One region of the Streptomyces sp. NBC_00273 genome, then DNA from elsewhere that is predicted to be linked to it. Evidence: predicted binding sites of a transcription regulator. Region 1 holds the regulator's gene; the other holds the start of a gene.
The links. The regulator HrcA, encoded in region 1, represses chaperone genes, less so after heat shock. The targets are predictions, from matches to a motif close to TTNGCACTCNGNNNNNCNGAGTGCNAA.
Positions count from the first base shown of each region.

Region 2: the regulator HrcA is predicted to act here: its motif matches at 1,927-1,953, upstream of groL (chaperonin GroEL).

Region 1 is NZ_CP108067.1:6,460,055-6,464,239, forward strand. It holds gene hemW (radical SAM family heme chaperone HemW) at 1-98, shown strand, start outside; gene OG386_RS28575 (DUF3097 domain-containing protein) at 274-1,074, opposite strand; gene OG386_RS28580 (MBL fold metallo-hydrolase) at 1,103-1,828, opposite strand; gene hrcA (heat-inducible transcriptional repressor HrcA) at 1,975-2,991, shown strand; gene dnaJ (molecular chaperone DnaJ) at 2,992-4,131, shown strand.
Region 2 is NZ_CP108067.1:5,542,638-5,546,822, forward strand. It holds gene thrC (threonine synthase) at 1-846, shown strand, start outside; gene OG386_RS24475 (MoaD/ThiS family protein) at 883-1,161, shown strand; gene OG386_RS24480 (cold-shock protein) at 1,588-1,794, shown strand; gene groL (chaperonin GroEL) at 2,119-3,741, shown strand; gene OG386_RS24490 (phosphoribosylanthranilate isomerase) at 4,136-4,185, shown strand, end outside.

The DNA of each region.
Region 1 (4,185 bases):
GGCTGCTGGACGCCGCGCCGTACGAGGCCGGGCGGGCCGTGCTGACCCTGCGGGGGCGGTTGCTGGCCGACGCGGTGGTCCGGGACCTGGTGGACTGACCAGCCTGCGGCGCCGTTGCCGGGGGCGCTGCCCCCGGACCCCCGCGCCTCAAGCGCCGGCGGGGCTGGGTGGGTGCGCCTCAAGCGCCGGCGGGGCTGAAAGTGCGCCTCAAACGCCGGCGGGGCTCGGAGGGCTGCGGCGGGGCCTGTCAGGGGTCGGCCGGGCTGGGGTGGGCTACGGGGCCGTGACGTGGTCGATGAGGTGCTCCACCGAGCCCAGGAGCGTCGGCTCCAGGTCCTTGTAGGACGTCACCCGGGACAGGATGTGCTGCCAGGCAGCGCCCGTGTTCTCCGGCCAGCCCAGGGCCCGGCAGATGCCCGTCTTCCAGTCCTGGCCGGGCGGGACCACCGGCCACGCGGGAATGCCCAGCGCGGACGGCTTCACGGCCTGCCAGACGTCCACGTACGGGTGACCCACGATCAGGACGTCCGGCGAGCTCACCGACGCCGCGATGCGGGACTCCTTCGAACCCGGCACGAGGTGGTCGACCAGGACGCCGAGGCGGGCGTCCGCGGCCGGGGCGAAGTCGGCGACGACGGCCGGGAGGTCGTCGATGCCCTCCAGGTACTCCACCACGACGCCCTCGATCCGCAGGTCGTCACCCCAGACCCGCTCCACCAGCTCCGCGTCGTGCCGGCCCTCGACGTAGATCCGGCCCGCCCGCGCCACCCGCGCCCGCGCCCCGGGCACGGCCAGCGAGCCCGAGGCCGTCAGGCGCGGCCCCGCGGGCCCGCGCGCGGGCCGGACCAGGGTGACCACCTCGCCGTCCAGCAGGAACCCGCGCGGCTCCATCGGGAAGACCCGCCGCTTGCCGAAGCGGTCCTCCAGGGTCACCGTGCCCGCCTCGCAGGCCACCACCGCGCCGCAGAAGTCCGTACCGGCGACCTCGACCACGAGGTCCCGGTCGGCCGCCACCTCGGGCACGGCCTTGGGTCGCTTCCACTGCGGGGTCAGGTCGGGGGAGTACTCGCGCATCCGGCCGACAGTAGGAGAGCCGCGCGCGTCACGCCTCCGACACGCCGAAACGGGCCGCCAGTGTGGCGCGTTGCGCACGGACGAACTCCGCCCCGACCACCGCTCCGTGACCCGGTACGTACAGTGCGTCGTCCCCGCCCAGTGACAGCAGCCGGTCCAGGGCGGCGGGCCACTGCCCGGGGGTGGCGTCCGGGCCCGCCATGGGCTCGCCCGACTCCTCGACCAGGTCCCCGCAGAAGACCACCTCGCGCTCGCCCGGTACGAAGACGGCCAGGTCGTGCCCGCTGTGCCCGGGCCCCACATTGGCCAGCAGCACCTGTACGCCACCCAGTTCCAGCGTCCACTCGCCCGACACCGAATGCCGGGGCAGCACCAGCAGGTCCACCGCCTCCGCCGCCTCGGCCTCCGCCAGCCCCTGCCGGACCGCGTCCTCGCGCAGCTCCTCGCGTTCCGCCGCCAGCAGCGAGTCCAGCCCGACCGCCCCGAACACTTCGGCCCCGGTGAAGGCGGCCGCGCCCAGGACGTGATCGAAATGACCGTGCGTGAATGCGATATGGGTCACGTGCCGGCCCGTCAGCCGCTCCGCCTCGGCCCGTACCTGCGCGCCCTCGCGCACACACGAACCGGGGTCGATCAGAAGGACCGAATCCTCGCCCACCACCAGCCCCACGGTGCAGTCCCACACCGGCAGCCGCCGCCGGCCGGCCCGTCCGGTCAGCCGTTCCCAGCCCGACCCTTCCCAATGCACGTCCATGCCGCGACGCTACCCTGGCGGGCCTCCCTTGCCAGGGGCTTACCGCCCGGCCGTACACTGAGCGGGGGCTCTCTGGCACTCGAACGATCAGAGTGCCAACGAACACGGCAGAAGACGGCAACGGACCACAGCTGGAGGTGTGCGCGATGCTCAGCGAACGCAGACTCGAAGTGCTGCGCGCCATCGTCCAGGACTACGTCGGGACGGAGGAGCCGGTCGGCTCCAAGGCGCTCACGGAGCGGCACCGGCTCGGCGTCTCGCCCGCCACCGTGCGCAACGACATGGCCGTGCTGGAGGACGAGGGCTACATCGCCCAACCCCACACCAGCGCCGGCCGGATCCCCACCGACAAGGGCTACCGGCTCTTCGTCGACAAGCTGGCGGGGGTCAAGCCGCTGTCGTCGCCCGAGCGCCGGGCCATCCAGAACTTCCTCGACGGCGCCGTCGACCTCGACGACGTGGTCGGCCGCACGGTGCGGCTGCTCGCGCAGCTCACCCGGCAGGTCGCCGTCGTCCAGTACCCGAGCCTGACCCGGTCGACCGTCCGGCACGTGGAGCTGCTCTCGCTCGCTCCCGCGCGCCTGATGCTCGTACTGATCACGGACACCGGGCGGGTCGAGCAGCGGCTCGTCGACTGCCCGAGCCCCTTCGGGGAGACCTCGCTGGCGGACCTGCGGGCCCGGCTCAACAGCCGGGTCGTCGGGCGCCGCTTCACCGATGTACCCCCGCTCGTCCAGGACCTCCCCGAATCCTTCGAGGCCGAGGACCGCGGCACGGTTTCCACGGTGCTCGCGACACTCCTCGAAACCCTGGTCGAGGAAGCCGAAGAGCGGCTGATGATCGGCGGTACCGCCAATCTCACCCGCTTCGGACACGATTTTCCCCTGACGATCAGGCCGGTGCTCGAAGCACTCGAGGAGCAGGTCGTGCTCCTCAAGCTGCTGGGCGAGGCCAACGAGTCGGGAATGGCCGTACGGATCGGGCACGAGAACGCCTACGAGGGACTGAACTCCACGTCGGTCGTCTCGGTCGGTTACGGTTCGGGCGGCGAAGCAGTCGCCAAACTCGGCGTGGTCGGACCGACCCGCATGGACTACCCCGGAACGATGGGAGCGGTACGCGCAGTGGCACGTTACGTCGGACAGATCCTGGCGGAGTCGTAAGTGGCCACGGACTACTACGCCGTTCTCGGCGTGCGCCGCGACGCATCGCAGGACGAGATCAAGAAGGCCTTCCGGCGCCTCGCGCGTGAACTCCACCCGGACGTGAATCCGGACCCGAAGACGCAGGAGCGCTTCAAGGAGATCAACGCGGCCTACGAGGTGCTGTCGGACCCGCAGAAGAAGCAGGTCTACGACCTCGGCGGCGACCCGCTGTCCTCCTCGGGCGGTGGCGGCGGAGCGGGCGGCTTCGGAGCGGGTGGCTTCGGCAACTTCTCCGACATCATGGACGCCTTCTTCGGCCAGGCCTCGCAGCGCGGCCCGCGCTCGCGGACCCGGCGCGGCCAGGACGCGATGATCCGCCTGGACCTGGAACTGGACGAGGCGGCCTTCGGGACGACCAAGGACATCCAGGTCGACACGGCCGTCGTCTGCAACACCTGCTCCGGTGAGGGCGCCGCTCCCGGCACCTCGGCGCAGACGTGTGACATGTGCCGCGGCCGCGGTGAGGTCTCGCAGGTCACCCGGTCCTTCCTGGGCCAGGTCATGACCTCGCGCCCCTGCCCGCAGTGCCAGGGCTTCGGCACCGTGGTCCCGACCCCGTGCCACGAGTGCGCGGGCGACGGCCGGGTCCGCTCCCGCCGCAGCCTCACGGTCAAGATCCCGGCCGGCGTCGAGAACGGCACCCGGATCCAGCTCGCGGGCGAGGGCGAGGTCGGCCCCGGCGGCGGCCCCGCCGGCGACCTGTACGTGGAGATCCACGAGCTGGCGCACCCGACCTTCCAGCGGCGCGGGGACGACCTGCACTGCACGGTCACCATTCCGATGACGGCGGCCGCACTGGGCACCAAGTGCCCGCTGGAGACGCTGGACGGACTGGAGGAGATCGACATCCGGCCCGGCACCGGGTCCGGCCAGGCGATCCCGCTGCACGGGCGCGGCGTCACCCACCTGCGCGGTGGCGGACGCGGCGACCTGATCGTGCACGTCGAGGTCACCACCCCGGGCAAGCTGGACGCCCAGCAGGAGGACCTGCTCCGCCAGCTGGCGAAGCTGCGCGGCGAGGAGCGGCCGATGGGTCAGTTCGCGCCGGGTCAGCAGGGTCTGTTCAGCCGCCTGAAGGACGCTTTCAACGGTCGCTGACCGACCGCGATCCACCGTCACGAGCCCGGCCTGGGGATTCCCCGGCCGGGCTCG
Region 2 (4,185 bases), 920 kb from region 1:
TGCTCCTCCACCGGCAACCTGGCCGGCGCCGTCGGCGCCGCGGCCGCCCGGGCCGGCTTCCGCTCCTGCGTGTTCATCCCGCACGACCTGGAGCAGGGCAAGGTCGTCATGGCCGGTGTGTACGGCGGCGACCTGGTCGGCATCGAGGGCAACTACGACGACGTCAACCGCTTCTGCTCCGAGCTCATCGGCGACCCGCTGGGCGAGGGCTGGGGCTTCGTCAACGTCAACCTGCGTCCTTACTACGGCGAGGGCTCCAAGACGCTGGCGTACGAGATCTGCGAGCAGCTCGGCTGGCAGCTGCCCGACCAGATCGTGATCCCGATCGCGTCCGGCTCGCAGCTGACGAAGATCGACAAGGGTCTGCAGGAGCTCATCAAGCTCGGCCTCGTCGAGGACAAGCCGTACAAGATCTTCGGTGCGCAGGCCGAGGGCTGCTCCCCGGTGTCGACCGCCTTCAAGGCCGGTCACGACGTGGTCCGCCCGCAGAAGCCGAACACCATCGCCAAGTCGCTGGCCATCGGCAACCCGGCGGACGGCCCGTACGTCCTGGACATCGCCCGCCGCACCGGCGGTTTCGTCGAGGACGTCACCGACGAGCAGGTCGTCGAAGCCATCAAGATCCTCGCGCAGACCGAGGGCATCTTCGCCGAGACCGCGGGCGGCGTGACCGTCGGCGTGACGAAGAAGCTCATCGACAACGGGCAGCTCGACCCGACGCTGACCACCGTCGTCCTCAACACCGGTGACGGCCTCAAGACCCTGGAGGCGGTGGCCGCGGACAGCGGGCAGACCGCCACCATCCGCCCGAGCCTGGACGCGTTCCGCGCCGCCGGCCTCGCCTGATCTTCTCCCTTCTGCACCCGGAAAGGCAGTAGCGCCATGAGCGTCAACGTCCGCATCCCCACCATCCTGCGCACCTACACCGGCGGCGTCGCCGAGGTCCCGGCCGAGGGTGCGACCCTCGCCGAGGTCATCGAGTCCCTGGAGAAGAACCACCCGGGCATCGCCGCGCGCGTCCTGGACGACCAGGGCAAGCTGCGCCGCTTCGTGAACGTCTACGTCAACGACGACGACGTGCGCTTCGAGGGCGGGCTGCAGGCGGCGACGCCGGACGGCGCCGGCGTCTCGATCATCCCGGCCGTCGCCGGCGGTTGCTGATCCCCCGGATCTCCACCGCGTCTTCCCCGTCACCGCTCCGGTGACGGGCGCAAAACGAAATTGCCCCCTCCGCTAAAAGCGGAGGGGGCAATTCTGCTTGATTGGGCACGGTAGGGTTGGGGAAGTCCCCTCCGCTGTTCTTGCCCCCTGCATATGAACGGGCCGCGCAAGGGTCGACATCGGGCCAACATGCGAGTGCGCTATGGGGCTTTGGCGAGATATGTCGGGCCCGAGTTGCCCGGGAGTATGGCAACTTTTCACTCTATTTCAATGTTTCTCGGTGTCCAGAATTCTCATCGGATTGACCTGTTGCAGACAGCATCCGCGCAGATACATTCAGCCTCGGTCGAAGCGTTCCGACGCAAGTTCTGACCCGGGATCGTGAAGTGCGTTCCTGCGCAAGGGCCAGTAATAGGGGAGTTAGGCATGGCTCAGGGCACCGTCAAGTGGTTCAACGCGGAGAAGGGCTACGGCTTCATCGCGGTCGACGGTGGTGCGGATGTGTTCGTCCACTACAGCGCCATCCAGATGGACGGGTACCGCACCCTTGAAGAGGGTCAGCGGGTCGAGTTCGAGATCTCGCAGGGCCAGAAGGGTCCGCAGGCGGACATGGTCAAGCTCGCACTCGGCTAGTCCTGGAGCGATCGACCACCGACGCACGGTCTTCAGCGAAGACCTGGAACACCACGAGGGGCCCACATCCTGGACACGGGATGGGGCCCCTCGTGCGTGTGCCCGGTAGTAGCCGGGCATCACTCGAAGCCGCTTGCACTCGAGGGGGTCGAGTGCTAATCATTGGCGTTAGCACTCTCTGGTTGAGAGTGCTACTGAACGAGGACCGGGTCGGTGAGGCCCGCAGGGTCCGGCGGGAAGGAACCGCCGGGCACGCAGGCCGTCCGTCGCGGGCGCGGGCGCGGTCCAGGAGCAATCCACCGCTGTCCGGGAGGACCACTTCAGATGGCCAAGATCATTGCGTTCGACGAGGAGGCCCGCCGCGGCCTCGAGCGTGGGATGAACCAGCTCGCCGACGCCGTCAAGGTCACCCTTGGCCCCAAGGGTCGCAACGTCGTCCTTGAGAAGAAGTGGGGCGCCCCCACGATCACCAACGATGGTGTTTCCATCGCCAAGGAGATCGAGCTCGAGGACCCGTACGAGAAGATCGGCGCCGAGCTGGTCAAGGAAGTCGCCAAGAAGACGGACGACGTCGCCGGCGACGGTACGACCACCGCCACCGTGCTGGCCCAGGCGCTCGTCCGCGAGGGCCTGCGCAACGTGGCCGCCGGTGCCAACCCGATGGCCCTCAAGCGCGGTATCGAGAAGGCCGTCGAGGCCGTCTCCGCCGCCCTGCTCGCCCAGGCGAAGGATGTCGAGACCAAGGAGCAGATCGCTTCGACGGCCTCCATCTCCGCCGCCGACACCCAGATCGGCGAGCTCATCGCCGAGGCCATGGACAAGGTCGGCAAGGAAGGCGTCATCACCGTCGAGGAGTCCCAGACCTTCGGTCTGGAGCTCGAGCTCACCGAGGGCATGCGCTTCGACAAGGGCTACATCTCGGCGTACTTCGCCACCGACATGGAGCGCATGGAGTCGTCCCTCGACGACCCGTACATCCTGATCGTCAACTCCAAGATCGGCTCGGTCAAGGACCTGCTGCCGCTCCTGGAGAAGGTCATGCAGTCCGGCAAGCCGCTGCTGATCATCGCCGAGGACGTCGAGGGCGAGGCGCTCTCCACCCTCGTCGTCAACAAGATCCGTGGCACCTTCAAGTCCGTCGCCGTCAAGGCCCCGGGCTTCGGTGACCGCCGCAAGGCCATGCTCGGTGACATCGCCATCCTCACGGGCGGCACGGTCATCTCCGAGGAGGTCGGCCTCAAGCTGGAGAACGCCGGTCTCGACCTGCTCGGCCGCGCCCGCAAGGTCGTCATCACCAAGGACGAGACCACCATCGTCGACGGTGCCGGTGACAGCGACCAGGTCGCCGGTCGCGTGAACCAGATCCGCGCCGAGATCGAGAACTCCGACTCGGACTACGACCGCGAGAAGCTCCAGGAGCGCCTCGCGAAGCTGGCCGGCGGCGTGGCCGTCATCAAGGCCGGTGCCGCGACCGAGGTCGAGCTCAAGGAGCGCAAGCACCGCATCGAGGACGCCGTTCGCAACGCGAAGGCGGCCGTCGAGGAGGGCATCGTCGCCGGTGGTGGCGTGGCCCTGCTGCAGGCCTCCGCGGTCTTCGAGAAGCTGGAGCTCGAGGGTGACGAGGCGACCGGCGCCAACGCCGTGAAGCTCGCGCTGGAGGCCCCGCTCAAGCAGATCGCCGTCAACGGTGGTCTCGAGGGTGGCGTCGTCGTCGAGAAGGTGCGCAACCTGCCGATCGGTCACGGCCTGAACGCCGCGACCGGCGAGTACGTCGACATGATCGCCGAGGGCATCATCGACCCGGCGAAGGTCACGCGCTCCGCGCTGCAGAACGCCGCGTCGATCGCCGCGCTGTTCCTGACGACCGAGGCCGTCATCGCCGACAAGCCCGAGAAGGCCGGTGCCCCCGCGGGCGGCGGCATGCCGGGCGGTGACATGGACTTCTGATCGACCCCGGCTCCGGCCACGGTTGATCGGCTGTTCTCGAACGAGGGCGGCACCCCCACGGGGGTGCCGCCCTCGGGCGTTTCCCGGACGGGGTCTCAGGCGGCGGGGTGTGCGATGAAGGTGACTTCTTCGCGGTCCTCGTCGAGGGCGATGGTCAGACCCGCGTCCAAGGCGTGCGCGAGGCGGCGCAGCAGCGGCAGCGTGGGCACCGAGTGTTTCGAACGTTGGCGGCGACAGAGTCCCTATGGGTGTGGCCCGCTCGGTCACCGTCGTCCTCCGGGGCGTGCTGTGCCGTGGGTGTGCGCCTCGTTCCAGGCTAGCGACGGCGGGGCCGCCGTGCCCGGCCTATGGGACGTGCCACCCGTGGGTGCGGCGGGTTTGGTTGACTGGTCGCATGAGCGATCTCTTCGTCAAGATCTGCGGGCTCAGGACCGCGCACGACGT